4 regions of the Mesorhizobium sp. USDA 4775 genome follow, and region 1 is predicted to be linked to each of the others. Evidence: riboswitches for the same ligand, from Rfam matches in the RefSeq annotation. Region 1 holds a riboswitch; each other region holds the start of a gene.
What was found. Region 1 has a riboswitch for cobalamin ahead of bluB (5,6-dimethylbenzimidazole synthase). Riboswitches for the same ligand answer to the same signal wherever they lie in the genome.

Region 1 (7,272 bases):
TGGATCGCGACGTCATGGACGACCTGGTCATAGGCGCGTTGCAGAAAGGTCGAATAGATCGCCGCGAACGGCTTGTAGCCTTCGGTCGCGAGACCGGCAGCAAAGGTCACAGCATGCTGTTCGGCAATGCCGACATCGAAGGTCCGTGACGGGAACACTTCGCCGAACAGATCAAGCCCTGTGCCGCTCGGCATGGCGGCAGTGACAGCGACGATGCGGTCGTCCTCGTGGGCTTCCTGGATCAGGCTCTCGGCGAACACCTTGGTGTAGGCCGGTGCGTTGGCCGGCGCCTTGGCCTGCGCACCGGTGATGACGTCGAACTTGTTGACGCCGTGATACTTGTCCGCGGCGGCTTCCGCCGGCGCATAGCCCTTGCCCTTCTGGGTGACGACATGGATCAGCACCGGGCCTTCGCCATTGTCGCGGACATTCTTCAGCACAGGGATCAGATGCTCGAGATTGTGACCGTCGATCGGGCCGATGTGGTAGAAGCCGAGCTCCTCGAACAGCGTGCCGCCGGTGACGTAGCCGCGCGCATGCTCAACCGCCCTTGTGATCGCACGATCGGCGCGCTTACCGAGATAGGATGTCAGCTTCTTGCCGAAGTCGCGCAGGCCGGCATAAGCCTTGCCCGAGGCGAGCCGCGCCAGATAGGCGCTCATCGCGCCGGTCGGCGGCGCGATCGACATGTCATTGTCGTTGAGGATGACGATGAGTCGGGCATCGAGCGCGCCGGCATTGTTCATCGCCTCATAGGCCATGCCGGCCGACATGGCGCCGTCGCCGATGACGGCGATGACGTTGTTGCGGCCGCCGGAGAGGTCGCGGGCGGCGGCCATGCCGAGGCCGGCAGAGATCGATGTCGAGGAGTGGGCGGCGCCGAAGGGATCGTATTCGCTTTCGGCGCGGCGGGTGAAGCCGGACAGGCCGCCCTCCTGGCGCAATGTGCGGATGCGGTCGCGGCGGCCGGTCAGGATCTTGTGCGGATAGGCCTGGTGGCCGACATCCCAGATCAGCCGATCGTCCGGCGTGTTGAAGACGTAATGCAGCGCCACCGTCAGTTCGACCACGCCGAGGCCGGCGCCGAGATGGCCGCCGGTGCGCGACACCGCGTCGACCAGTTCGAGGCGAAGCTCGGACGCCAGTTGCGGCAATTCGCTCTCGTCAAGCGCGCGCAGATCCGCCGGAATGCGGACCTTGTCGAGAAGCGGCGTATGCGGCGTTGCGTTCACGGGTGCTCAGGCTTTCTGTTCAACGGCGGGATAAGCCGCCGGCCGGCGAAAGTAAATGCGTGTCGGTGACGCGGATCAATCAGATCCCCTCGCCGATTTCCTCAGCTTTCCGGCAGCGGGATGAACTCTTTCTCATCTCCAGGAACGATATCGAAGCGTCCCGTCTTCCATTCCTGCTTGGCCTGTTCGATGCGCTCCTTCGACGAGGAGACGAAATTCCACCAGATGTAGCGCTGCGAGCCAAGCGAGGCTCCGCCGAAAAGCATGAAATGCGCACCGCGGTTTGCGACGATATGATGATCTCGTCAGCGGGCCGGAACACCAGCAACCGCTCTGCCGGAAAGACGTCGCCCGAAATCGCGACCTCGCCTTCCAGCGTGTAGATGGCGCGCTCTTCCGCGTCGGCGGGAATCTTTATACTGGCGCCCGGCGCCAGCCTAAGGTCGGCGTAAAGTGTCTCGGAATCGGCTCTCACGGGGGAGCGCAACCCTTGAAAATCGCCGATGACGATGCGGCCGCGCACGCCTTCGGCATCGATCTCGGGCAGCCGCAAGGCGGCGGTGTTCTCGAAGACCGGGGCCACTTCCTCCTTGCCATCGGGCAAGGCGAGCCATGTTTGCAGGCCAGAGATCGACATCGGCGCTCCACGCAATTCCTCCGGCGTGCGCTCGGAGTGGACGATGCCGCGGCCGGCGGTCATCAAATTCACGTCGCCCGGCTGGATCACCATTTCGGTGCCCAGGGAATCGCGATGACGGATCTTGCCGTCGAACAGATAAGTCACCGTCGACAGGCCGATATGTGGGTGCGGACGGACATCGAGAGCCTGGCCTGCCCGCAGGATCGCCGGACCCATGCGATCGAAGAAGATGAATGGCCCGACCAGCCGCCGCCTGGCGGTCGGCAGAGCGCGGCGCACCTCGAAGCCGCCAATGTCCTTGGCATTCGGGATGACCATCAGTTCGATCTGGTCGCTGGCAAAGGCGTCGCCGGCTTCAGGGTCTTTTCCGGGAAAGAAGCTCATGGGCTCTCCTTGTCAGCGGTCGAGGACCGCTCTGGCCGCATCAGGCAAAGCGGATCGCCGCTTTTGCCCGCAGTTTGGCCGCCACCTCTTCGCGGTTGCGCGGGTGCTGATTGGTTTCGAGCGAATCGAGAAGTTCGCGCGCCGATGCCGCAATGGCTTCGACGGCGTGATCGAACGCATGCTGGTTCTGTTTCGAGGGCCGTGTCGTTCCGCTCAGCTTGCGAACGAACTGAAGGGCCGCGTCGCGCACTTCGTCATTGGTTGCCGGCGGGTCAAAATTGAACAGGGTCTTGATGTTTCTGCACATCGCTTCCGTATCTCCTCTTGTCCTGGAGCCGTTTCAATCGGGACGAGCTTAATCCTCAACCTTGATCGTGTCCAAAAACCGGTAAGGCTACTCCGCGCCTCAATCCGCGTCGAGCGGCTCGGTTCCGACCGGCTTGCCGTCGCGCGACAGCCTGATCTTCTCGACCTTGTCTTCGGCGGCCTTCAGCAGCCGGTCGCAATGCGCCTTCAGCGCCTCGCCGCGCTCGTAGATCTTGATCGACTGGTCGAGCGGCACGTCGCCACGCTCCAGATCATCGACGATCTTCTCCAACGCGTCGAGTGCCTGTTCGAAGCTCATCGCCTTGACGTCTTCGTTGGTTTCACCAGCCATCATTCATCCTTTCATCAGTCGCCCGACATGGGCGGCGACCGAAAATGCCAGTCCCTGCAGATCGTAGCCGCCCTCGAGCAGGCTGACGAGCCGGTTGCCGCTGTGGCGCGCGGCGCGCTGCATCAACTGGCCGGTCGCCCAGTCGAAATCGTCCTCGGTCAGATTGATCTCGGCCAGCGGATCGCGGTGATGCGCGTCGAAACCGGCCGAAATGATGATCAGATCGGGCGCGAAATTGTCGAGCGACGGCAGCACCCGCGACAGGAAGGCATCGCGAAACACCTCACTGCCGGTCTGCGGCGCCAAGGGTGCATTGACGATGTTGCCGGCGCCGGTCTCGGTCTTCGCGCCAGTGCCGGGATAAAGCGGCATCTGGTGCGTCGAGCAATAGAGAACCGAGGGATCGTCCCAGAAAATATCCTGCGTGCCGTTGCCGTGATGGACATCCCAGTCGACGACGGCGACACGCTCGGCGCCATGCTTCTTCTGCGCATAGCGCGCCGCAATCGCCGCCGTGTTGAAGAAGCAGAAGCCCATTGCGGTGGTCTTTTCGGCATGGTGGCCGGGCGGCCTTGCGGCGACGAAGACATTGTCGGCGCGGCCTGCAAAGACGTCGTCAACAGCGGCGTTGGCCGCGCCGATCGCGGCGATCACCGCCTGCCAGCTCTTCGGGCTGGCGGTGGTGTCGGCATCGATGCGGGCAATACCCTCTTCGGGAATGGCGGCACGCACACGGGCGACGAAATCGGCGGGATGGGCGTAGAGGATGGTGGCCTCGTCGCCCTCCGGCGCTTTGACACGATCGAGCGCGGCAAAAGCCTCGTCGTCGAGCACGCGCTCGATGGCGCGCAGGCGGTCCGGCCGCTCGGGGTGACCGGGCGGTGTGATGTGTTCGAGGAAGATCGGATGCGTGTAGAGACGGGTTGTCATGCTCCCTATCTAGTGCCCCGGCGCCGCGATGGCCATGCATTGCAGCTTGATGGCTGGGGAAAATCGCGCCTGCGTCCATTGGCGTCGCTGCGGGGATTGGCGCGGCCGAGCCTTCGGCGTAAGGTCGCCGCTACTGCCTGGTGCCCGTCGCAAGCGGGAGAATCGGGAACACGGTTGAATTCCGTGGCGTGCCCAACGCTGTGAGGGGGACCGCGCCGGTAAATGCCACTGTCGATGACGGGAAGGCACCGGACGCGGGTTGATCCCAAGCCAGAAGACCGGCCTGGCAGGCATCGTCATCCGCATGGTCAGGCGGACGGCATCGGAGCGACGTGCGTCCGCTTGGATGCACAAAGTGCGCTCTGACGGTGTGGAGCTATTGCAATCGCAAGGGGACGAGCGATGCCGGAACACATGACCGCTGCTATGGGTGATGGATTTGACCAGATGGCGCGCGACGCGGTTTACCGCGCCATGTTCACGCGGCGCGACGTGCGCAGCCATTTTCTGCCCACCGGGCTCGACGACGCGGTGCTGGCGCGGCTTCTGCTTGCCGCCCACCATGCACCGTCGGTCGGCTTCATGCAGCCGTGGAATTTCATCGTCATCCGCGACGCCGCGCGACGGGCTGATGTGCGCGACCTGTTCCTGGCCGCGCGCGAGCAGGAATTGCCTGAAATCGAAGTGGAAAGACAGGCGCTCTACCGCAAGCTCAAGCTTGAAGGCATCTGCGAAAGCGCCCTCAACATCTGCATCACCTGCGACCGCGAGCGCTCAAAAAACTCGCCGCTGGGACGTTGGCACAATCCGGAGATGGATCTCTACAGCACGGTCTGCGCGGTGCAGAATTTCTGGCTGGCCGCGCGTGCCGAAGGCGTCGGCGTCGGCTGGGTCAGCATCATCGAGCCGCAAGCGTTGAAGAGCCTGCTGTCCATTCCCGAGCACGTGACGCCGATCGCATATCTCTGCGTCGGCCGGGTTTCCGAGTTCGCATCCAAACCGGACCTGGAAACGCATGGCTGGGGCCGGCGGCTGCCGCTGCCCGATCTGATCATGAGCGAGACTTTTTGCGGGCAAGGAGAGACGCCACTCAAGTCAGCGGTGGCGCACCTCAACACGGTTGCTGCTGCGCAGGCGAATCCCGCCGATCAGTGCGTCGCGCCGGCCGTGCCCCAGCGCGAGCCGCCAAAGGAGGCCAGCGCCTTGTCCTTCAACTCTCGGAACTTCGACGACGCCTCGGCCAGCCGGGCATCCCAGGCCGGATCAGGCACCTGGCCGGCGATGGTCTTGAAATAGACCTGCATCAGGCAGGCGATGGCGAAGGGCTCGATGAAGGCCGCCTTGAAGGCCCAGGCAAAGACGATGGCGAGCACGAAAGCCCAGCCGGCGAGTTGCCCTGGCATGAGGAAAAGAATGGCGGCGGCCGGGGCCAGCATCAGCAGGAAGATGACGAAGGAGACACCCCACATGATGACCGCCAGCCAGACGGCGTTCTTGATCATGGTCTTGCCGTTCTGGGCGTAGAGCACCACGCCTTGCCGAGCGGTTTCGAACGGTGAGGACGAATTGATGCGGATGTTGTAGCCGAGGATGATCTCGTCGACATAGGTGAGTGACAGGCGGATCACCGTGTTGATGAAGGAGACCAGGCCGCTCAGCCCCGGAATGGGCAGGAAGGCGGCGATGCCGCCGAGCAGGCCGGTGATGGCGCGGATGGCGCCCTTGACCAGCTGGTCGACGACGAAAAGGATGTTGGCCTCGGCGAAGCGCTCGGTCACGACCTGCCTGGCATAGGCGATCTGGTTCTGGCCGTCGGGAACATCCCGGCCATCAATCAGATGGACCATCACGGCGATATGGCCGGCCTTGACGACATAGAGGATGTATTCGCGGATCCAATAGACGGCGATCGAAACCACGCCGAAGCCGACCACCCCGCCCCACAGGGCAAAGGACATCGGCCCGTCAGGATCGGTGGAGATATGGCCGACGCCATAGCCGACGGAAGCGCCGGTGCCGGTCGCCATGATGTAGGCCAGCGTGATGCCGAAATAGACGATCATGCGGAAGACAATGAAAGGCCAGGTCCGCACCATGATGGACACCGACATGCCGATATCGAAATCCCACATGCCCGAATCTCCCCTCAGAGATGGCTGGAAAGGATGCGCTCACCCCGAGGATTGTCAATCATGAGCGGTGGACAGCGGTGCGCCCAACGAGGATTTAGTTCTGTTGCGAACCCGGTTTTCTGAGCAGTCCCTCGAGCAGTTGCTTGAACGCCGCAACCACTATCTTCGACGTCGCTTCGGGGTCGTTAGAATTGGCGATCCGCTGCGCCGCCTGGCCGCTCGCCCCGTTGATCAGCCGTGCGGCGGTCTCGGGGTCGACGCCCGGGACGACCACCCCCTCCCCTTGCAGCGCGGTCAGATGATCGGTCATTGAGCCGACGCAGGCATTGGCATTCGACCATTGCGCCGGATCGCCCAAGACGGCCGGACCGTCGCGGAACATGATGCGCTGGATTTCCGGCTCCAGCGCCATTTCGATATAGGTCGTGCATTCGTCGACGAAATGCTGCCAGCGGGTCGGCGCTCTCGACGCCACCTCATTCACCCGGGCCGCCATCTCGCCGTCGATTTCGGCGATAACCGCCTCCAGCAGTCCCTTCTTGTCGCCGAAATGGTGATAGAGGGCGCCGCGCGTCAGCCCGGCCGATGCCGTGAAATCATCCATCGACGCCTCGGCATATCCGATCGTGCCAAAGGCCTGGCGGGCCGCGGCAATCAGCTTGGCGCGCGTTTCGGCGATCATTTCCTTGCGGGGTCTGTGCATTTCCGTCTGGCCCTATTCACATACGTTCCGTATGCCAATTGACATACGTCGCGTATGCTCTATCTAATCCTCATACGCTTCGTATGTAATTGTCGAACCGCCCTTTGTCGAGGAACCCCATGCAAAACCCCTATTCAGAAATCTTCCGCGCCCCTGGAGCGAGGGGCTTTGCGGCCGCCGGCTTCATGGCGCGCCTGCCGATCGCCATGGCGCCGATCGGCATCGTGGCAATGCTGTCGCAGACGCGTGGCGAATACTGGTTGGCGGGTGCCGTCTCGGCGACATTCGCTCTGGCCAACGCATTCCTGGCGCCGCAAATATCAAGACTGGTCGATCGCCTTGGCCAGACGCGGATCGTCGTGCCCACGACAATCATCTCCGTGCTCGCCTTCATCACTCTCATTGCGGCCGCCAATCAGGACTGGCCGGTTTGGACGCTGTTCGTGTCGGCGCTGCTGGCGGCGGCCATGCCCAGTATGCCTGCCATGGTGCGCGCGCGCTGGACGGAGCTTTTCCGGGGCCGGCCCGAGATGAACACCGCTTTCGCCTTCGAATCGGCGGCGGATGAACTGGTCTACATCGCCGGCGCATCG
Region 2 (7,272 bases), 1.9 Mb from region 1:
TGAGGCCTGGATCGGTATAGCCGAAGAATTCCAGGTCCCAGGTGAAATGGTAGCTCGCCATGGCCAGCAGCGCGACGCCGCGCACGATGTCTATGGCGACGATGCGCTTCGAAGGCTCCGGAACGGGTGCGGTCGGCGTATGGATGGTCATGGTCTCGCGATCTGATTCAGCCCTGCGTGAGAACTATCACGGTTGGACCGGACAGAAGAAGGCCGGGGCACCGGATCAAGCGACGCTTTGAGGTGTGCCGATGTTCAGGTGATGCCGGCCTGCAAACGGCGGCTTTCTGCGCTTCCGGTGCTCACGGACCTGAATGTCCGCTCCGCTCCAGTTCTCGAAAACCGCCATTTTCGGCTCGGCCTGACCTGAATCTCAACACACCTTGGGCCAGCGCCGGGAAGTCGTTGACCGACTTCGCTTTTCACGGCCTATGCGTCGGTTTCCTCTTAATCGTCCGGGAACGGCCAAGGCAGATTTGACCGGTGATTCTGCTTTGGGGAAGCAATGTCCACCCATGTGCGCCATCCGATCTGGCTTCCGGCCCTCAGGGCCGCGGATGCGCGCACCTTCGCCTCGCTCTATGCTGTCGAATCCTTCGCTCGCGCCACGGTGTCGAGCGTCATCCCGATCCAGGCCTACGAGATCCTGCACAACGAGCAGATCGTCTCGATCCTCTACACCATCGTGGCGCTGCTCGGCCTGTCGGTGACCCTGTTCATGCCGATGCTGATCCGCCGTTTTGCCCGGCGCTGGGTCTACACCGCGGGCGCCTGCCTGCTCGCCATCGGCTCGCTGTTCTTCGTCACCCATACGCTGGCCGGGCAATTGGCGGGCATGCTGTGCCGGGTGATGGGCGCCAGTGCACTTTCGATCACGCTCAATCTCTACATCATGGACCACATCCGCAAGACCGACTTCATGCAGGCCGAATCGCTGCGCATGGCGTGGTCGATGCTCGCCTGGACCGGTGGGCCGACGCTCGGCATCTTCCTCTACACGCGATTCGGCATCTACGCCGCGCATGGTGCGGTGGCGGTGTTCGCGCTGGCCCTGCTCGCACTGTTCTGGACCTATCGGCTGGGCGACAACCCGTCGATCCGGCCCGGCAAGACACGGCCGGCCAATCCGCTCGCCAATATCGGCCGCTTCGTCGCGCAGCCCAGATTGAGGCTTGCCTGGCTGATCGCCTTCGGTCGCTCCTGCTTCTGGACGACGTTCTTCGTCTATGGGCCACTGTTCATGGTGATCACCGGCGAGGGCAAGCTGGCCGGCGGTCTGCTGGTTTCGGCCGGCAACGCGCTTTTGTTCATGGCGATCTTCTGGGGCAAGGCCGGAAAACGCTTTGGCGGCCGGCGCACCATGACATTTGCCTATTTCGCCATGTCGGCGATGCTTCTGGCGGCGGGCACGGTCGGCGAAACCGTGCCGCTGCTCACCGGCGCCTTCCTGTTGTGCGGCGCCTTTTTCACCATAGCGCTCGATGCGTTGGGCTCGACCGCCTTCATGCGTTCGGTGCGCTCCTATGAGCGGGCGCAGATGGCGGCGGTCTACCGCACCTATCTCGATTTTTCCGAGCTGACGCCGCCGCTGGTCTATTCGGTGGTGCTGGCCTTCTTCGGACTGGGCTCGGTGTTCGTCACGCTCGGCCTGCTGGCGGCGGTTTGCGGGTTCGTGACCTGGCGTTACCTGCCGAAGTCTCTGTGAGGATCACGGTGAAAGTGCCGCATGCTGCTCGCGCACCCAGTTGTGGAAGCGGTGCAGTTCATACTCCTCGGGCATGAGCACGCCGGCCTGGTGGCGCATCGAGCGCAGGCCCCTCTGGTTGACCTCGCAGATGGCGGCGTCCTCTTCCAGCACCTGTGTGCCGAAGGCGACGATGTTGTCGATATCGGTCGCGGCCAGCGCCTCGGGCGCGAACAGCCACTCGGCGACAAGTTCGGTCTCTTCCGGGCCGAGCGGCACCAGGCGTACGGTCCTGACATAGTCGACATGACCGACGATGAACATCGAGGGCAGGCTGGTGGCGTAGGTCTGGCCGGCGGCGCGTTCGGCTGGCGTCAATCCGGAGAAGACCGGCCCGTGCACCTGGCCGTCGCGCGACCAGGTCTCGGCGCCGGCGCGCAGGCCGCCGGAAAATTCCGGTGCGTCATTGTCGGCATGGCGCGTCCATTCGGGATCGTCGTGCCGGCTCATCAGGCCGCGGCCATAGATCGGCACCAGCCGCGAGAGGTCCTTGTGGACGCCCGGGCAGTGCAGGCACTCGTTGAAGTTTTCCCAAAAGATCTTCCAGTTGCAGTGCGTTACCTTGCGCAGCACATGGCCTGATACCAGCGTTTCCAGCGGCCAGTTGCCGAGATTGCCGGAGGCCGGGTCGAAGGATGCCTGCGCTGAGCCCGCCGCATCCTCCTGCAGATTGATGAACACGAAACCGCGCCACACCGAGAGCGCGACGCGGTAGAGCGGATGGTCGGCCTTGTCGAAGCCATCGGGCAAGGATTTCGACGGCACGCGCACGAGGTCGCCGCGCAGCGAATAGGACCAGGCGTGGTAGGGGCAAGTGATCAGTCGCGCCTTCAGCCGGCCCTCGCTCTCCTGGCAAAGCTGCGAGCCGCGGTGGCGGCAGGTGTTGTGGAAGGCGCGCAGCGCGCCGGTGTCGTCGCGCAGCACGACGATGTCCTGCGTGCCGATGCGGAATCGGCGGAAGGCCAGCGGCTGGGCCAGATCGGCCTCGCGGCAGATGAGCAGCCAGTTCTTGTACCAAATGGCATCGAGGTCGCGCTGGTACTTCTCACCATCCCAATAGGCCGATGAGGGCAGGGTCGGTTCGGCCTGGGTCAGGCCATTGTAAGGGGCGCGCTCGCTGGCAGTGGGCTGCATGGCTGGCTTCCTGTGAAGCGGCCAGCCGACACCCGGCAGGAAGAATTGTCAATTCTCGTGCCTGGAAACGGCATGGCGCAATCGCGCTGTTTGCCGGCGGAATTTGGTTTGCCGCGTGTCGCGATTTTCCCTATAGTCATGCAGTCGTCGGTTCCGTTTTGGAGCCAAGAGGGAATGCGGTGCGGGCGAAATTCTTGCCCAATGCCGTGGCTGCCCCCGCAACTGTGTGCGGTAGTCCTCTCCATATGCCACTGAAGGTTCGTCTTCGGGAAGGTGGGGAAGGGCGCTGATCCGTGAGCCAGGAGACCTGCCGACGACGGCAAAACTGACAGGCCCTCGGGTGGAGGGTGAAAGGACAAGATATGAATACCGCTTCCGTCTCCCTCGGCGCCTCCGTCTCCTCGCAGTCGCGCTTCATGCAGCTGGCGCTCGCCGCACTGCTCGGCACCTTCATCGTCGGCTTTGTCGGCTTCTCGCATATCGAAGCGGTCCACAATGCCGGTCATGACAACCGGCATTCGATGGCGTTTCCCTGCCACTGACGAGGATCTGACATCATGAATCTGTTTCGCAACGTCGTGTTCATCGCGGCGATCGCAGGGCTCGTGGCCGGCGTCGTTCTTGCCTGCATGCAGGCCTATGCCACCGTACCGCTGATCCTCAAGGCGGAAGTCTACGAACAGGCCGAAGGCGGCTATAGCCATGACCATGCCGCGGCGCCGACTGGGGCCGCCAGTGGCAACGCGATGAGTTCGGCCGCACCGGCGGCAAATTCGATGAGCGCCGCGACCCCGGCACCGGCCGCAGCCGCCGCTCCGGCCGAAGACGAAGGCTGGGCACCGGCCGACGGCTTCGAGCGCTTTGCCTTCAACGTGGTGTCCAATGTCGTCACCGGCATAGGCTTCGCGCTGATCCTGGTCGCGGTTTCGGAATTCGCCGGCGGCATCGGCAATTGGCGCCAGGGCGTGTTCTGGGGTCTGGCCGGCTTTGCCATCTTCACACTGGCGCCCGGTCTCGGCCTGCCTCCGGAACTGCCGGCCATGCCGGCCGCCGACCTGACGCAGCGCCAGATCTGGTGGGTGGCAACCGTGATCGCGACCGCTATCGGGCTCGGCCTGATCGCATTCCGCAAGTCGCTACCGCTGGCCATCCTTGCCGTGGCGCTGATCGTTGCTCCGCACATTGTCGGCGCGCCGCAGCCCGACAGCTTCGAGACGCCGATCCCGGAGGGCCTGCACCACCAGTTCGTGGTGGCGGTGACGCTGACCAATCTGGTGTTCTGGCTGGTCCTCGGCGCCGTCGTCGGCGTGGTGCGCGGACGCTTCACTGGCACGGCGACCAGCCTGCGCGACAGCTTTGCCTGATCGCAACAAGCTGACCTTCATGATCGGCGGTGCGCGCTCCGGCAAGAGCGCGCATGCCGAAATCCTGGCGACGGCGTTGCCGTCACCGTGGACCTATATTGCCACCGCGCAAGCCTATGACGACGAAATGCGCGAGCGCATCGCGCTGCACCGCTCGCGGCGCGGCGAAGGCTGGACGACCATCGACGCGCCGCTCGACCTTGCCGGCGCGCTCGAGGCCTTGCCGGACAACCAGCCGGTGCTCATCGACTGCCTGACGCTGTGGCTGACCAATCACATGCTGGCCGATCACGATGTCGGCGCCGAGTGCCGGCGGCTGGCGGATGTGCTGTCGCGGCCGCGCGGCCCCTGGTTCGTGGTCTCCAACGAAGTCGGGCAAGGCATCGTGCCGGACAATGCCCTGGCGCGCCGTTTTCGCGATGACGCCGGCCGGCTCAACCAGCAGGTCGCGGCGATCGCCGATACGGTGCTGCTGATGGTGGCGGGGCTACCGCTCAAGGTGAAGTGACATGACCGACATCGACAACAAGCCCACCGAGGACCGGGACGAAGAGCGCCATCGCGCCAAGATGGCCAAGCGCAAGGCGGTGCAGGATGCCGAGGTGGCGAGCAAGACGGTCGAAAAGGGACTGCTGATCGTCAACACCGGTCCGGGCAAGGGCAAGACCACGGCCGCCTTCGGCCTGGCGCTGCGGATGCTCGGCTATGGCAAGCGCGTCGGCGTCGTCCAGTTCATCAAGGGCAAGTGGCACACCGGCGAGAAGGATGCGTTTGCCGCTTTCGGCGACCGCGTCGTCTGGCATGCGATGGGCGAGGGCTTTACCTGGGAGACGCAGGATCTGAAGCGCGACATCGCCGCCGCCGAGGCCGCCTGGGCCAAGGCACTGGAGTTGATCGCCGATCCCTCGATCAGCTTTGTCGTGCTCGACGAGCTCAACATCGCCCTGCGCTACGATTATCTCGATCTCGACAAGGTGGTTGCGGCGCTGAAGGCGCGCCGCGAGGGCCTGCATGTCGTCGTCACCGGCCGCAACGCCAAGCCGGCGCTGGTCGAGGCGGCCGATCTGGTCACCGAGATGGGCGTGACCAAACACCACTTCTCGGCAGGCGTGAAGGCGCAGCAGGGGATCGAGTTCTAGAACGCAAGAACGGCGATGACCGAAACCACGGCGAACAACGCGATCAGCAAATAATCGGCGACGCGGTAGAGTTTCAGCGCCCGCCTGATGTCGCCGCTGTCGACGTCGCGGAGGCCGCCTTCGCCCATGAAGACGTCGTCGACCACGATGCCGCCATAGCTGCGCGGGCCTGCAAGCGCCAGGCCAAGCGCGCCGGCCATGGCTGCTTCCGGCCAGCCGGCATTGGGAGAGCGGTGCTTTTTGGCATCGCGCCGCACAGCCTGCCAGGCATTGCGGGGATCGGCGTCCTTGACCAGGAAAGCCGCCAGCACGATCAGCAGCGCCGTCAGCCGCGATGCCGGCAGGTTGATCCAGTCGTCGAAGCGCGCCGCCGCCCAGCCGAAAGCCTCGTGGCGGGGGGTGCGGTGGCCGATCATCGAATCGGCGGTGTTGGCGGCCTTGTAGGCAGCGCCGCCGGCGAGCCCGCCAACACCTGTCCAGAAGGCGGGGGCGACGATGCCGTCGGAAAAATTCTCGGCCAGGCTCTCGATCGCCGCGCGGCAGACGGCGGCACGGTCGAGCGCTTCGGGATCGCGGCCGACGATGCGCGAGACGGCGACACGGCCCATTGCGAGGCCGCCCGATTCGAGCGAGTCAGCCACGGCCTCGACATGTTCGTAGAGGCTCCTCTGCGACAGCAGCGATGTCGCCAGAAGCGCGGCGATGAAAAACCCCAGGGGTACGAACCAGAGCAGGACAAGCTGCACGCAAAGGCCGATCATCGCCGGCACCAGCACGATGATCAGCAGCGCCTGGATGCCACGCTGGCGACGCAACGCGTCGGGATCAGTGGCGCGGTTGAGCCTCAAGTCGAGAAAGGATATCAGCCTGCCGAACCACGTCACCGGATGGCCGATGGCGCGGAAGAGCCAGTCCGGGTAACCCAGGACAAATTCGACGGCCAGTGACAGGAAAGCGATCAGGACAGACATGAAGCTTCTTGATGGAGCGGTGGACCATGGTGGGAGTCTTGGCAGGGCGAGGGCGCTTTTCCCCAACGCTCCTCTGCCTTTCGTCGACCTTTCGACCGGTATCAACCCGCACTCCTACCCGCTTTTCGACCTGCCCGCCACCTCGCTGTGGCGATTGCCGGAAGCGGCACGGGCGTGTGAGCTGATGGAGATCGCGGCCAGCACTTATGGCGCGCCGTCGCCGGCCAATGTCGTCGCGGCGCCCGGCACGCAGATCCTGCTGCCGCGCGTGGCATCGCTGGTCAGGCCCCGCAAGGCTCTGGTGCTGGGGCCGACCTATGCCGAACATGCGCGCGCAGCGGCGATCGCGGGGCATCAGGTGAGCGAAGTCAGCGATTTTGCGGCGCTGGCGCAAACGGACCTTGCCGTCATCGTCAATCCGAACAACCCGGATGGGCGCGTCATCGAGCGCGACCGGCTGCTGGGACTGGCCGCCGGGCTGCGCGCCAGAGGCGGGCTGCTGGTCGTCGACGAGGCGTTCATGGATGTCGGCCCACGCCAACACAGCCTCGCCGGAGATGCAGATCAAGGCGGCCTCGTCGTGCTGCGCTCGTTCGGCAAATTCTTTGGGCTAGCCGGCCTGCGGCTTGGCTTCGCGCTTTCCGATAGCGCGACCGTCGAACGGCTGGAAATGCAATTCGGGCCATGGGCCGTCGCTGGCCCAGCGCTGGAATACGGCATTCGCGCGCTTGCCGATATTGGCTGGCAGGACGCAATGCGGGCATCACTTGCCGAGGGTGCGGCGCGGCTCGACGCACTCTTCGGCCGTTTCGGCGTGCCTGTAGCGGGCGGTACCACGCTGTTCCGCTATATCAGCCTTCCGGATGCCGCCTGCCTGTTTTCGGCGCTTGGCGAGAGGGGCATTCTGCTTCGCCACTTCA
Region 3 (7,272 bases), 540 kb from region 1:
GGGATCAGTGTCGAACCATAGGCGATCGACAGCAGCACGAGGGCGACGACCGCTACCGTGCCCGCCACTGTCGCCAGCGCGAACGCCTTGTGCCCTGAAAGCGCACCGGATTTATGCCCAGGGGCAAGAAGCATCAGAACGCTTCCGGATGCATCGCCTTGGCGATCTTGCCGATCGCCTCGATGTTTGCCGGGCCGGGCGTCAGTTCGGCATAGCGGAGCGCCACGAAGCGCTCGTTCTTGACCGCGTCCGTCTCCTTCATCGCCGGGTGCGCCTTGAGGAAGTCGAGCAGTTTCTTGTAGCCGCCGCCATCCTGGTAATCGAGCAGGATGAGGAATTGCGGATTGCGCGACGCCACGGTTTCCCAATCCGTGTTGCCCCAGCTGGTGTCCATGTCGGCCATGATGTTGTCGCCGCCCGCCGCCGTGATCATGGCGCTCGGAATGGCGAATTTTCCGGCGGTGAACGGCTTGTCCTCACCTGAATCATAAAGGAACACCCGCGTCCCCTTTGCGCCGCCGACCTTGGCAGTGATATCAGCGAGCTGCGCCTTCCAGCCGGCAACAAGTTTTTTGGCTTCGGTCTCCTTGCCGAAGATCTTGCCCAGCTTTTCGACATCGCCATAGAGCAGATCCATCGAGGCAGCCGGACGGTTCTTGTCGAGATGGACGCAGCTTTCGGTCAGCACCAGCGTCTTGATGCCGTGCGGGGCGAGCGTGTCTGGCGTCACGTCGCCGCCCGGCTTCATGCCATAGTACCAGCCGGCGAAGAAGAAATCGGGCTCGACGGCGACAAGGTTTTCCAGCGTCGGGTATTTGGGCGCCAGTTCGGGAATAGAACCCTGCTCGGCCTTGAATTCGGGGCCGACCTTGTACCATCCGGTGATGCCGGTCAGGCCGACGATCGACGGCTGCAGCTTCAGCGCGAAGGCCATCTCGGCCATGTTGAGATCATGGATGACGGCGCGTTTGGGCGGCGCGTCGAAGGTCAGCGGCTTGCCGCAGCTGTCGACGGTGACCGGGAAGGCGAAGGCTGACGAAGCCAGCAGCGAGAAGACGAGCGACAGCATGAGACGTTTCACGGATTTTGCTCCTTGGTTGAACAATGTCGGATGAGGGATGGGTTCGATCAGGATGGCGGCGCGGCGCGGTTTGGAACATCGAAGACCGTCAGTTCGCGGTCTTCGGTCGGATGGCGCAGGCGAAACACGTCGACGCCGAAAATCTCGCGGATCAGCTTTTGGGTCAGCGCCTCGCGCGGCGCGGCCAGCGCATGCAGCCGCGCTTCGTTCATCACCGCGACCCTGGTGGCGAAGGGCGCCACCAAAGTCAGATCGTGCAGCACCGCGATCACTGTCATGCCGAAGCCAGCAACGAGTTCGAGCAATTCGCCACGGGCGCGCGGATCGAGATGGTTGGTCGGCTCGTCGAGGAACAGCACCTTCGGTTGCTGCGCGATGGCGCGCGCCAGCTGGGCGCGCTGGCGTTCGCCGCCCGACAGCGAGCCGATGCTGCGGCCAAGCAGCGGCAACAGGCCGGTCCGGCGCAACGCGTCGACGACGATGTCGCGCTCCTCGCTCCTGCGTCTCAGGCCGGCATGCGGGACGCGGCCGAGCTCGACATAGTCGATCACCGCCAGCCGCGGGTCCGGCTGGTCGGTCTGGCCAACGACGGCGATATGCAGAGCCCGCTCGGCGGTCGAGATACGGTCCAGACGGCGCCCGCCAAACTTCACCTCGCCGGAACTTGGCCTGAGCATGCCCGACAGCATGCGCAGCAGCGTGGTCTTGCCGGCGCCATTGGGGCCGATGATGGCAAGGCGATCGCCTGTGGCCACCGACAGGCTGACGGCGTGGACCAGGTCGCGGCCATTCGCCGTCGCGCAGAGTTCGCGGGCTTCGAGAAGCGGCGTTGTCATCGGCTGTTGCCCTCAAACTTGGCCGGTCCGGGAATACGAGCCAGCGTCTTGCCCGCCAGCCGCGGCGGACGCTGTCCGGAATTGCACCAGCCGTCGGCGAGCGAGGCGTAAAGCCTGGCAAATCGCACGAGATCGCCGGCGTCGGCCTCGGCGTCGATGGAGCCGAAGAGATAGGAAGCCTTGCCTGGCGCCTGGAAGGCCACGGTCAGCGGCCGCGCACAGCCCGCCATGCATTCGACGCCTTCGATCGTGAAGCCATGCGCCACAGTGGGTTCCTGGCAGGCCGCGAGCCGGGAGCGCAGATCGGCACACAGGCTTTCGCCCGACCTGATGCCGGTCGGGATGTCACGGCAAAGCGTGCACACGATGATGCGATGATCGATGGCGCCGTCCAACTTTCCGTCACTTTCCAAAACTAGCGACGGAAGGATGCTGGCGAGCCGGACGACAAGACCGACGTCCACGTCTCCTCCCGGCACACCCCGTCCGGTCAACTCGGTGATGGCAGGTCTCCTGGCTCGCGGGTCTCAGCGCAATCCTGCCTTCCCAGCCTTGCCGGCCAGTGGCACGTCGGATCTTGCTCACCGCTTACAGTTGCGGGGGCAGCCACGGTCTCGACCTCTGCGGGTCTCACCGTGTTCCCTTTTCACCCCTTGCCTTTCGGCGCGGGGACCATCACGCACCCACCGTAGATTTCCATCGATCGCATCGCAATGGGTTTTTTGCGATGTCGCTGCGCTTCGTAGAATATGTAATAACATTACGTTGAAGCGATATTTCTCGACGATGTGAACCCCTGTCCTCGCGCAATAAATCTTCGGCGGTACCTCGGTTTTCAGCCGCGAGCGGTCACCAGGCAGGAGGCATGACACCTGGCCGCGGTCGCCGAGGGAAACCGGCGCTACAGCTTTCTAAAAAAGCCTGACAGAATATTTGGACCCGCTTCGCCTGGCCGCAGTCTGATCCCGTCTTCAAAGCAATTCAGCGTCACGCATTCGAAGCCGTAGTGCGCGAGAAGCGCCACCAGCGAGTCACGGTCGAAATGGTGCAGGTGCTCGTTGGGCAGACGCATGCGCCACGTCCGGAACCATGCATCGCCATCGGCGCCGAGTTCACGCCAGCGGCAGTAAGGGACGGCGATGGCCAGGTGGCGGGTCTGAAGGCGGGCGAGGAAACCCAGATCCGGAATGTGCTCGAGCACGTCGAACATGGCGACGAGATCCCACGAGCCGGCGAGCGCCTCGTCCCAATCGACAAAGCGGACGCCCTCGGGCAGCGGAAATTTGGTGATGTCGCAGCCGGCACAGTCGGCAACCCCGGTAATCTTGGCGGCCTCAATGAAGGTGCCGGTGCCATAGCCAATCTCCAACACGGACCGCGGTATCTCACCGGTGATCCCCAGCACCCAGCCAAGCCGCTGATAGCCGAGCTTGATGGTCCGGTCGCTCAGATCCTCGTAATAGGAAATGTATTGCTTGTCGTATGTGATCGGCGTGGCGTCGATCTGGTGGATCACGCCGAAGCGGTCGAGGTTGTAGTTGTCTAGCATTCGCGGCGCCCCCGGGATTTCGAATGCTTATATGGCGGAGTTGAACGCAAGGTAAGCGGTTGGGGCGGGATGCCAAATCCTGGCAGGAGCGCGACCAGAACTAAATGTCACATTTGGGTCGACTGCCAACCGCCACTGCCAGGCTATGCAACGCGAAAAGCTGACACGCGACCTCCCGATACCAAAGTAAAAGCGTACGCGACCTCACCCTTCAAAACGGATGCACGACCCAACGACGCAGGCTATGTTACCCCGTCGGCAGACGTCATCGAAGGGGAGGACATGACATGCAGGCAATGCCGATAGCGCATCAAGCCGCGCAACCCGCGGTCGGGCCCATATCCTCCTTGACCGGCTATCCGGCCGCCATCCTGTGCTGGCTGCTTTCGGCTGGTGTCTATATCGCGGCCAAATGGGTGGCGCCTGAAATGCCGCCCTGGGGCTCTGCTTTTGGCGGCTGACGCTTGCCTGCGCCATCCTACTGCCGATTGTGCACCGTCATCACGACGCCATGATTGGGCTTTTGCGAACTCGCGCCTTGGAGGTCGTCGCCGTGGGGGCGATCGGCCTCACCCTATGCCAGGGTATGATCTACCATGGCCTCAACGACACCAACGCCACCACGGCCGGCATCATCATGGCGCTTTCGCCTGTCATGACGATGGTGCTCGCGCGTTTCGTGCTTGGCGAACCGCTCGGACTGTGGAAGTCGCTTGGCGCGCTGGTTGCGCTCGCCGGAATGATTTTCATCGTTGCCCACGGGAACCTGACGGCGCTGCTGCAACTCGAGTTCAACGCCGGCGAGTTGTGGATCGTCGGCAGCGCGTTCTGCTGGGGCCTCTACACCGTGCTTTTGCGCCGTGCCAAATTCGGCATCGAACTCCTGCCGATGGTCGTGCTGCTGCTCGGCGCCGGTGCGCTGGTCGCGTTGCCTTTCCATTTGTGGGAATTGTTCAACGACGCACGCTCCGCCATGGACGTCCACAGCATTCTCGCGCTCGCCTATCTGGCAGGACCCGGCGGCGCCTTGATGTACTATCTCTACAACAAGAGCGTGGAAACACTCGGCGCGAGTCGGGCGAGCATGCTGCTCTACCTGCAGACGGTGTTCGTCGCCATGCTTGCCTATCTGCTGCTCGGCGAGGAATTGCACGATTACGATCTGGTCGGTGCGGCCTTCATTGTCGCCGGCATCATACTCGCCACCGTGGTCAAACCCAGGCCAGCTCAACCACGCGTGGCGTAGAAATCTATAGCCGCGCGAATGACCGAAGTGCGCCATGAAGTTGCCATTCTTCGGCAGGCCCCCCCAAAACGAACAAGGCCCCTTCCGGGGCCTTGCGCATCAAGTTCAGTGCCGGGCTCTCCGGCCCTCACTTCCCCATCAGTTGCTTGGCGTTCTCCGCCGTGATCGCGGTCGTTTCCACCGTCACCGTTGGTTCCACCGAAGTCGCGCAGTCGAGCAGGATCTTCTTCGACATCTCGATCGCTTCCTTGGCGCCCGTCGGATAGGTGAAGGTCGCCGCCCAGTCGCCTTTTGCGACGGCCTCGATGCCGCCGGCCGGTCCGGGCAGGCCGTCGGTGCCGATGATCTTGACGTCCTTGCCAGCTCCCTTGGCGGCAAGCAGCGCGCCGGCCGCCATCATGTCGTTGGAGGCATAGAGCACCTTGATGTCGGGATGCGCCTGCAGCATGGCGGCAAAGGCGGTCTGGGCTTTGTCCGGCACCCAGTCGGCGGCCTGCTCGGCGACGACCTGGATCTTGGCATTCTCCTTGACGCCGTCCTTGAAGCCGTTCAGCCGCTCAACCGCCGGCGTCGAGCTCGGCAAGCCTTCCAGCACCGCCGCCTCGCCGCCATCCGGCAGCAAGGTCTTGGCGGTGTATTTGCCGGCCTCGAGCGCGATCTTGTAATTGTCGCCGCCGATGAAGGCGGTGTAGTCCTTGCCGGGATCGCCGACCGTCTTGCGGTCGAGCTCGATGACCGGGATGCCGGCATCCATGGCGCGTTTCACCGCCGGCGTCAGCGGTGCCGCCTCGAAGGGCGAGATCAGCAGCAGATCGACCTTCTGGGTGATGAAATTGTCGACCTGCGAGGTCTGCGTGTTGACGTTGCCGGCGCCGTCGGCGATCTGCAGCGTGAAGCCCGGCACGGTCTTGGCCGCCGCGGTCAGCTCGTCATTGACGTGCTGACGATAGGGCTCGGCATTGTTGGCCTGCGAAAAGCCGATGATGAACTGGCCGTCCTTGGCGCAGGCCTTGACCATCGGGTCTGCAGCCTGGGCGGATCCCGCAATGCACAGGCCCGCGCCTGCCAGAAGCACGGCGTGAAGCGTGCGCCTCGTTCCTTGTCTTGTGGTCTTCATACTCACTCTCCTCCTCGTCGGGCCGGGGGCCAGACCTTGGTTGACTTCGACTTTGTTGCCGCCTTCCTCCTAACGACCCAAACCCTCGCGGCGGCGAACGAGGGATTGAAGCACTGCCGCCAGCACGATGATCGCGGCGGTCGCGAGTAACTGCATTGCCGGCGTGATGTTGTTGAGCTGCAGGATGTTGGCGAGCGCGCCCAGCATGATGGTGCCGGCCACGGTGCCGACCATCGAGCCGGCGCCGCCAAACAGGCTTGTGCCGCCGATGACCACGGCGGCGATGGCTGTCAGTTCGTAGCCCATGCCGTCATTGGCGCTGCCGAAATTGAACTGGCCGGCGTGCACGATGCCGGCCAGAGCCGAAGCAAAACCGGTGATGGCATAGACCGAGATCTTCACCATCGAAACGGGCACGCCGGAAATGCGCGCCGCGCGCTCGTTGCCGCCAACGGCAAAGACATAGCGGCCGAAGCGCGTCGTGTTGAGCACGATCGTTGCGATCGCGGCAAAGACGATGAAGACGATGGTGGCGACCGGCACGGTGTTGTTGAACAGCCGCTCTCCGAGGATCGCAAACACAGGCGGTGCCAGCCCCGGCCCGTCGCCATAGGAAATGTTGATGTACTGGTTGCCCGAGACGACCAGCGCCAGGCCGCGCGCCGCCTGCAAGCCAGCAAGCGTGACGATGAACGGCTCCAGCCGAAAGCGGGTGGAGATAGTGCCCTGGATGGCGCCGAAGACGATGCCCATGACGAGCACGGCGAGGATGGTGGGAATGAGCCCGAATCCACCCGAGATCATCATCGACGCGGTGACGACGCTGGACAGGCCGAGCACCGCGCCAACCGACAGGTCGATGCCGGCGGTGATGATGACGAAGGTCATGCCAATGGCGATGATGCCGGTTTCCGACACGGCGCGCACGATGTTGGCGATGTTGTCGGGATCGAGGAACAGGATCTGGCCGTGCCGGCGCGGCGAGAAGATGATGCCGCCGATCGCCACCACCACCAGGCCGATCAGGCTCTGGAAGCGCACCACAAGGGCGAGCGGATCGCGATGCTTGGGCGCTGCCGCCGGCACAGCGGGGCTCGCTGTCACCGAAATCTTCTGTTCAGACATCAGGCCTCCCTGCCATTTGCCGCGTCAAGCACCGTGTGCTCGTCGACGCCGCCGATGAATTCCGCCACGTTGCGCCCTTGGCGCAGCACCACGATCCGGTCGCACAGGCCGATGAGCTCCGGCATCTCGCTGGACGCAACCAATATGCCGAGCCCCTGCGCCGCCAACTGCCTCAGCCGCGCGTAGATCTCGCCCTTGGCACCGACATCGACGCCGCGGGTCGGTTCGTCGAGCAGCAGCAGCCGGGGATTGCCGAGAATCTCCTTGGCCAGCACCACCTTCTGCTGGTTGCCGCCGGACAGCGCGCCGACGGCGATG
Region 4 (7,272 bases), 1.5 Mb from region 1:
TTTCGACGCACTGACGGCGGAGGCGCACCGGCTGGGTCTCAAGGTGATGATCGACGAAGTGCTGTCGCACACGGCCGACATCCATCCCTGGTTCAAGGAAAGCCGGTCGAGCCGCACCAATCCCAAGGCCGACTGGTATGTCTGGGCGGACGCCAGGCCAGACGGCACGCCGCCCAACAACTGGCTGTCGATCTTCGGCGGGTCGGCCTGGCAGTGGGACACCAGCCGCCAGCAATATTACCTGCACAATTTCCTGGCCGAGCAGCCCGACCTCAACTTCCACAACCGCGAAGTCCAGGATGCGCTGCTCGACGTCACCCGCTTCTGGCTGGAACGCGGCGTCGACGGCTTCCGCCTCGACACGATCAATTTCTACTTCCACAGCCAGGGCCTGGAAAACAATCCGCCGCTGCCGCCGGAAGAACGCAACGACCAGACCGCGCCGGCGGTCAATCCCTACAATTACCAGGACCATCTCTACGACAAGAGCCGTCCGGAAAACCTCGGCTTCCTGGAACGCTTCCGCGCCCTGCTCGACGAATATCCGGCGACGGCGGCCGTCGGCGAGGTCGGCGATTCGCAGCGTGGGCTGGAAGTCGTGGCCGCCTATACGGCCGGCGGCAAGCGCGTGCACATGTGCTATTCCTTCGACTTCCTGGCGCCGGAAAAGATCAGCGCCGCCAAGGTGCGTTCGGTGCTGGAGGCTTTCGGCAAGGTCGCCAGCGACGGCTGGTCGTGCTGGGCGTTTTCCAACCATGACGTGATGCGCCCGGCCTCGCGCTGGGCCGCCGGCGAAGCCGACCCTGTCGCCTATCTCAAGGTCATCTCGGCCTTGCTGATGTCGCTGCGCGGCTCGGTCTGCATCTACCAGGGTGAAGAACTCGGGCTGGGCGAGGCCGAACTGCGCTTCGAGGATCTGCAGGACCCCTATGGCATCCGCTTCTGGCCGGAATTCAAGGGCCGCGACGGCTGCCGCACGCCCATGGTGTGGGATGGCGGCGCCAAGAATGGCGGCTTCTCCCTGGCCAAGCCCTGGCTGCCGGTGCCGGCCAAGCATCTGGCGCAGGCGGTCAATGTCCAGCAAGGCGACCAAGCTTCGCTGCTCGAGCACTACCGGCGCTTCCTGACCTTCCGCCGCGCCCATCCGGCGCTGGCCAAGGGCGACATCACCTTCATCGAAAGCGAGGGCGACACCGTCGCCTTCACGCGCCGCGCCGGCAATGAGCAGGTTGTCTGCGTCTTTAACCTCGGCGCCAAGCCGGCCAAGGTTGACCTTGGCGGCCGATCCCTGCAACCTTTGCCGGGACACGGGTTTTCCGGGCAGGCGAGCCCCGGTTCGGTCGAGCTTGGCGGCTACGCCGCCTGGTTCGGGCGCATAGACTGAAATCTTTGAGGAAATCACTGGGAGGACACCAATGGCCGATGTCAATCTGAGACAAGTGAAGAAGTCCTACGGCAATCTCAACATTCTCCACGGCATCGACCTCGATATCAAATCGGGCGAGTTCATCGTCTTCGTCGGTCCATCGGGCTGCGGCAAGTCGACCTTGCTGCGCTCGATCGCCGGGCTCGAGGAAATCACGTCGGGCGAACTCAAGATCGATGGCGACGTGGTCAACGACGTGCCGCCGTCCAAGCGCGGCATCGCCATGGTGTTCCAGTCCTACGCGCTCTATCCGCATATGACGGTCTACGACAACATGGCGTTCTCGATGAAGATCGGCAAGGAGAACAAGGCCGAGATCGACCGCCGCGTGCGGCAGGCGGCGGAAATCCTGCAATTGACCAAATATCTCGACCGGCTGCCCAAGGCGATGTCGGGCGGCCAGCGCCAGCGTGTCGCCATCGGCCGCGCCATCGTGCGCAATCCGAAAGTGTTCCTGTTCGACGAGCCGCTGTCGAACCTTGACGCGGCGCTACGCGTAGCCACGCGCATCGAGATCGCCAAGCTCAAGGAATCGATGCCCAACACGACGATGATCTATGTCACCCACGACCAGGTCGAGGCGATGACGCTGGCCGACCGCATCGTGGTGCTGAAGGACGGCCATGTCGAACAGGTCGGCACGCCGATGGACCTTTACAAGAAACCCGGCAATCTGTTCGTCGCCCAGTTCATCGGCTCGCCGGCCATGAACATCCTGCCGGCAACCATCGACAAGACCGGCAACCCGACCGTCGTCAACCATGTCGGCGGCCGCAAGGCGACGGTGCCGATCACGACGCCGGCCTCGGCAAAGGGCGCGGCGGTCAGTTTCGGCGTGCGGCCGGAAGACCTGATGATTGCCAGCGGCGCGGACTATCTGTTCGAGGGAACGGTCGACTATGTCGAGCAGCTCGGCGAGGTCCAGCTGGTCTATGTCGATATCGGCCGCGCCGACCTGCCCCTGGTGACCAAGCTGCCCGGCAATGTCGAGGTCAAGCGCGGTTCGACATTGCGGCTGAGCGCCGGTGCCGAGGACCTGCATATCTTCGATGCGGACGGACATTCCTTCGCGCTGCAAAAGCCGGAAGCAAAAGCGGCTTGAGGCCGCCGGTCCTGCTGGGTCAAGGCAACAAAAAAGAGCGGCGGGCCAGGCCCGCCGCTCTTTTTTTGGAGATCAGCTTCGGCTGTTAACGGCCGAAGAGGTTCCGGTCGCTGCCCTGAGGAGCGGACTTCTGCACGTCGCCCGACGAATTGAGCAGCTTGTAGACGGGCGAGCCGCTCTCGCGGATCGAAGCCGTACGCGAGTTGTCGACCGAAGTTGCGGCGGGCTGGTTGGCGCCATTGGAGCCATAGTTGTCGCTGCCCGCGAAAGCGCTGCCGGAGATGGCCAGAACGGCGGCGGCAGCAAGGATGAGCTTGTTCATGTTAGTCTCCTGAATTTCTGGATTTCACGGGAATGGCCGGCATCGCCGCCATTTCCGTGAACCGGCATTACTTGCCGAAGAGGTTGCGGTCAGCGCCCTGCTGAGCAGGCACCTGGGTGGCCGGAGCCGACTTGTCGACCGAAGCCGTGTAGGAATGGTCGACCGCAGCGGCCGGCTGGTTGGCACCGTTGGAACCGTAGTTATCGCTGCCAGCGAAGGCACTGCCGGAAATGGCCAGGACGGCGGCGGCAGCAAGGATGAACTTGTTCATGTTAGTCTCCTGAGTTTCTCAAGATCGGCCAGAGCGGCGGGCGAAAAGCCCGCCATTAGCCGGGACCCGTTGTTAGTTATTGCCGAAGAGGTTGTGATCTGCGCCCTGGGCAGGCGTCTGAGCAGCCGGTTCCGACTTCTTGGTCGAAGCGGTGTACGAGCTGTCGACAGTCGTGGCTGCGGCGGCATTCGAACCGTAGTGGTCGCTACCAGCGAAGGCGCTGCCGGAAATGGCCAGAAGGGCGGCGGCAGTGAGAACAGTCTTTTTCATTTTTAGTACTCCAGTATTTTTTTCCGTCCGTCTAGCGGCGTGTCTTGGGATTGAAATCGCGTCGTTCGGACAGCCCCGATGTGGGAAAGCCAGATCGCCGTTTCCAATCACGAAGTTGTTCCGTGTGGACCAAGAATCCACCACTTGAAATTGTGCCAGAGGTTTCCTCGCCATAAATTTTTCTTCTTAATATCAATCACTTAATAAAAGCCAGCCGCAAGATCACAGACTGTATCGGAGGTCCAGTGTTCACACCGTCCTGCACGCACCGTCAACAGAAACGAACCGTTCGGTTCGATTTTAGAATCCGCTAATAGTCACTTTTCGAAACCGTTAACCTTTTTTGCCCCTGTTCCGGGTCGATTTTGACAGCCAGTACAGCTAACGGCGAAGACGATTTTCGTGACCGCTGTCCGCGCCCAGATCGTTGCGCATGCGTGTCGCGCCGCATGGATGCGATGTCGCTTTCATGCCGATGTCGCAAACGCCGTCGTGATTAGATCATGTCATCTCAGGTGCCGCTTCGTGACGACGGGGCGGAGAATTGGGAAGCCGGTCAAAATCCGGCGCTGCCCCCGCAACGGTGATGGAGTTCAAGTCGCAACGGGAGACCACTGGGCGAAAGCCTGGGAAGGTGTCGCGACCGTCCGCAAGGACACTCCAGAGCCCGGAAACCAGCCCGAGATTTTTGAACTCGACTGATCGCGGTGGGCGGTCAAGAGGCGGATGGCGCGCGCCCGGCTTTCGCCGGCCTGCGTCTCATCCTTCCTCAATCACCACCAGTTCAGTCCTTTAAGTATGAGGACAGGGCATGGATGCGCGCAACGATATGCTGAGGCTCTTGAACAGCCGCAGAGAGGGCTTCTCGCTCGAGCAGCCCTTCTATACCGATCCCAATTTCTTCAAGCTCGACATGGAGCTGATCTGGTATCGCGACTGGCTGTTCGTCGGCCATGATTGCGAACTGCCCAAGCCCGGCAGCTTCATCACCGTGCAGATCGGCGACTATCCGGTCGTGCTGGTGCGCGATCAGCAGGGCAAGATCAACGCTTTCCACAATTCCTGCCGCCACCGCGGTAGCCGGGTCTGCAACACCGACAAGGGCATGGCCGCCAAGCTGGTCTGCCCTTATCACCAATGGACCTATGAGCTGGACGGAAGGCTGCTGTTTGCCCGCCAGATGGCCGACGGTTTCGACAAGAGCCAGTTCGGCCTGAAGCCGGTCGCCTGCGAAAGCGTGGCCGGCTATATCTTCATCTGCCTGGCCAAGGAACCCGCCGACTTCTCGCCGATGCGGGCGATGATCGAACCCTATCTCAAGCCGCACCGGCTCAGCGAAGCCAAGATCGCCTTCGAGAGCACGATCGTCGAGAAGGGCAACTGGAAGCTCGTCTGGGAAAACAACCGCGAGTGCTACCACTGCGCCGGCAATCACCCGGAGCTGTGCAAAACCTTCCCGGAAGCCCCGACGGTGACCGGCGTGCAAGGCGCCGACAGCGATCCGGAGATGCTGGCACACTGGGCCAAATGCGAAGCGGCCGGCCTGCCGAGCAAGTTCCGCATCGATCCGGCTGGGCAATACCGCGCCACCCGCGCGCCGCTGCTGCGCGATGCGGTCAGCTACACGATGACCGGCAAGCGGGCGGTGAAGAAGAACCTGTCCGACAGCGTCTCCGCCGACCGCATCGGTTCCTTGCTGCTCTATCACTATCCGACGACGTGGAACCACATTCTGGGCGACCACGCCGTCACCTTCCGCGTGCTGCCGATCAGCGCCACGGAAACCGCGGTGACGACCAAATGGCTGGTTCACAAGGATGCGGTCGAGGGTGTCGACTACGATCTTGCCGAACTCACCCATGTCTGGACCGAGACCAACGACCAGGATCGCCGCATCGTCGAGGAAAACGCCTTCGGCATCCAGTCGCCGGCCTATGAACCCGGCCCCTATTCGGAGCTGCATGAGGGCGGCGTGATCCAGTTTGTCGACTGGTACGCCCGCTTCATCGGTCCGCGCCTTGCCGACGATGGCCGGCCGGCCCTGCGCAGTGTCGCCTGAGGGGTTTGGGGATGAACGCGATGACGGATCTTGGCCTCTATCGCCATCTCGACCAGATGGCGCCCTGGAACGACAGGCTGCAGGTGCTGGAAGTGATCGGCGTCAGCGACGAGGCGCCTGACGTCAAGACCTTCACCTTCCGCTCCGACAACCAGACCTGGTTCCGCTACAAGCCGGGCCAGTTCGTGACGCTGGAACTGCCGACGCCGGACGGACCGCTGATGCGCACCTATACGCTGTCGTCGTCGCCGTCGCGGCCGTTCTCGATCGCGGTGACGGTGAAGGCGCAGGCCGGCAGCATCGGCACACGCTGGATGTTCGATCACCTGGTGCCCGGTTCGCACGTCAAGGCCTATGGGCCGAGCGGCGATTTTTCGCTGCACAGCCATCCGGCGGCCAAATATCTGTTCATCTCGGCCGGCTCCGGCGTGACGCCGATGATGTCGATGCTGCGCTGGCTGAACGATTGCGCGCCATGGACCGATGTCGGCTTCGTCAACTGCGCGCGTCGCCCGGAAGAGATCATCTTCCGCAAGGAGCTCGAACTGCTCGGCGGCCATATGCCGGGCCTGTCGCTCGGCTTCATGATCGAGGAGCGGTCGAGCCGCGAGGGCTGGTACGGCCATATGGGCCGCATCGACGCGATCCGGCTGCCGCTGCTGGCGCCCGATTTCCGCGAACGCGAGATCTTCTGCTGCGGTCCGGATCCTTTCATGCGCGCCGTGCGCGGCATGCTTGAAGCCGCCGGCTTCGACATGACGAAATACCACCAGGAGAGCTTTGCCGCCCCCGCGGTGGAGGAAGTCCCGGCGCCGTTCGCGTCGCCCGGGGAAGACGGCATCGCCGTTCCCGTAGAGGCCACACCGATCCGCTTCGCGCTTTCGGATGTCGATGCCGAGTGCGTCGCCGGCCAGACCGTGCTGCAGACGGCGCGCTCCTCGGGCGTGCGGATCCCAGCGGCCTGCGAATTCGGCCTGTGCGGAACCTGCAAGGTGAAGAAAGTCTCCGGCGCCGTCGAGATGAGCCACAATGGCGGCATCCTCGATCACGAGATCGATGACGGCTTCATCCTCGCCTGCTGCTCGAAGCCGCTTTCGGCTCTCGAAATCGAGGCGTGACAGCGTCGGCCGGCCCCGGCACCGCAGCCTTGCCAGGCAGTTGCGGCTGTTGTTTCCAGGACCCTTGCGGCCTTGATAGGGACGTGCCTCGGGAGCGGCTTATAAGGCGTTCTCGTGCGGCTTCGTTACCCGCCGCAGCGTCAGATTGATCCTGCCGCCGTTCTTGAGCAGCGCCGAGGTCGAGGGATAGATGCGGTCGACGCCGTGGAAGGCGAGACGGCCCTCGCCGCCAAGCACGACGACGTCGCCGCTCTTCAGCCTGAACGATTTGGTGGCGCCGTCGCGCGTCGTCTGGCCGACCCGGAACAGGCAATCGTCGCCCAGCGAGACGGAGACGACTGGCGCCGAGAAATCGGCCTCGTCGCGGTCCTGGTGCAGGCCCATCTTCGCGTCGGCCGTGTAGAAATTGATAAGACAGGCCTCCGGCGGATTCGGATAGCCCGACACCTGCCGCCACAGCTCGAGCAGGCCCTCCGGGATCGGCGGCCATGGCTCTCCTGTCAGCGGATGCGTCGGCTGGTAGCGATAGCCGCGCTCCTTGTCGGTGACCCAGCCGAGCGGGCCGCAGTTGGTCATGCGCACGCTCATCTCCTTGCCGGTGCGCGGCATGGCAGGGACGAACAGCGGCGCCTGCTGGATGATGCCTCTCACCTCTTCGACCAGCGCCTCCTGAACAGCGCGGGAGAGATAGGCCGGCATGTGGC

Region 2: linked by a shared signal. The riboswitch ahead of ACVILI_RS22670 (CbtB domain-containing protein) and the one ahead of bluB (5,6-dimethylbenzimidazole synthase) in region 1 are both predicted to bind cobalamin.
Region 3: linked by a shared signal. The riboswitch ahead of ACVILI_RS16090 (DUF1636 family protein) and the one ahead of bluB (5,6-dimethylbenzimidazole synthase) in region 1 are both predicted to bind cobalamin.
Region 4: linked by a shared signal. The riboswitch ahead of ACVILI_RS06650 (aromatic ring-hydroxylating oxygenase subunit alpha) and the one ahead of bluB (5,6-dimethylbenzimidazole synthase) in region 1 are both predicted to bind cobalamin.

The regions. Positions count from the first base shown of each region.
Region 1 covers NZ_JBSSFM010000001.1:2,774,114-2,781,385, reverse strand. The annotation lists gene dxs (1-deoxy-D-xylulose-5-phosphate synthase) at 1-1,232, opposite strand, end outside; partial or broken gene ACVILI_RS13295 (pirin family protein) at 1,334-2,256, opposite strand; gene ACVILI_RS13290 (DUF2277 domain-containing protein) at 2,297-2,563, opposite strand; gene ACVILI_RS13285 (exodeoxyribonuclease VII small subunit) at 2,663-2,914, opposite strand; gene ACVILI_RS13280 (histone deacetylase family protein) at 2,918-3,844, opposite strand; cobalamin riboswitch at 3,966-4,145, shown strand; partial or broken gene bluB (5,6-dimethylbenzimidazole synthase) at 4,247-4,825, shown strand; gene ACVILI_RS13270 (hypothetical protein) at 4,993-5,976, opposite strand; gene ACVILI_RS13265 (TetR/AcrR family transcriptional regulator) at 6,071-6,679, opposite strand; gene ACVILI_RS13260 (MFS transporter) at 6,799-7,272, shown strand, end outside.
Region 2 covers NZ_JBSSFM010000001.1:4,630,178-4,637,449, reverse strand. The annotation lists gene ACVILI_RS22685 (heparan-alpha-glucosaminide N-acetyltransferase) at 1-151, opposite strand, end outside; gene ACVILI_RS22680 (MFS transporter) at 506-1,705, shown strand; gene ACVILI_RS22675 (aromatic ring-hydroxylating oxygenase subunit alpha) at 1,709-2,878, opposite strand; cobalamin riboswitch at 3,010-3,207, shown strand; gene ACVILI_RS22670 (CbtB domain-containing protein) at 3,241-3,420, shown strand; gene ACVILI_RS22665 (CbtA family protein) at 3,436-4,242, shown strand; gene cobU (bifunctional adenosylcobinamide kinase/adenosylcobinamide-phosphate guanylyltransferase) at 4,235-4,750, shown strand; gene cobO (cob(I)yrinic acid a,c-diamide adenosyltransferase) at 4,752-5,381, shown strand; gene cbiB (adenosylcobinamide-phosphate synthase CbiB) at 5,378-6,352, opposite strand; gene cobD (threonine-phosphate decarboxylase CobD) at 6,351-7,272, shown strand, end outside.
Region 3 covers NZ_JBSSFM010000001.1:3,311,377-3,318,648, reverse strand. The annotation lists gene ACVILI_RS16105 (FecCD family ABC transporter permease) at 1-134, opposite strand, end outside; gene ACVILI_RS16100 (ABC transporter substrate-binding protein) at 134-1,081, opposite strand; gene ACVILI_RS16095 (ABC transporter ATP-binding protein) at 1,129-1,917, opposite strand; gene ACVILI_RS16090 (DUF1636 family protein) at 1,914-2,381, opposite strand; cobalamin riboswitch at 2,404-2,609, opposite strand; gene ACVILI_RS16085 (class I SAM-dependent methyltransferase) at 2,819-3,433, opposite strand; partial or broken gene ACVILI_RS16080 (DMT family transporter) at 3,754-4,712, shown strand; gene ACVILI_RS16075 (substrate-binding domain-containing protein) at 4,840-5,829, opposite strand; gene ACVILI_RS16070 (ABC transporter permease) at 5,899-6,954, opposite strand; gene ACVILI_RS16065 (sugar ABC transporter ATP-binding protein) at 6,954-7,272, opposite strand, start outside.
Region 4 covers NZ_JBSSFM010000001.1:1,313,731-1,321,002, reverse strand. The annotation lists gene bglA (beta-galactosidase BglA) at 1-1,384, shown strand, start outside; gene ACVILI_RS06670 (ABC transporter ATP-binding protein) at 1,416-2,528, shown strand; gene ACVILI_RS06665 (DUF680 domain-containing protein) at 2,614-2,850, opposite strand; gene ACVILI_RS06660 (DUF680 domain-containing protein) at 2,918-3,121, opposite strand; gene ACVILI_RS06655 (DUF680 domain-containing protein) at 3,194-3,391, opposite strand; cobalamin riboswitch at 3,888-4,088, shown strand; gene ACVILI_RS06650 (aromatic ring-hydroxylating oxygenase subunit alpha) at 4,203-5,450, shown strand; gene ACVILI_RS06645 (hybrid-cluster NAD(P)-dependent oxidoreductase) at 5,471-6,568, shown strand; gene ACVILI_RS06640 (alpha-ketoglutarate-dependent dioxygenase AlkB family protein) at 6,668-7,272, opposite strand, start outside.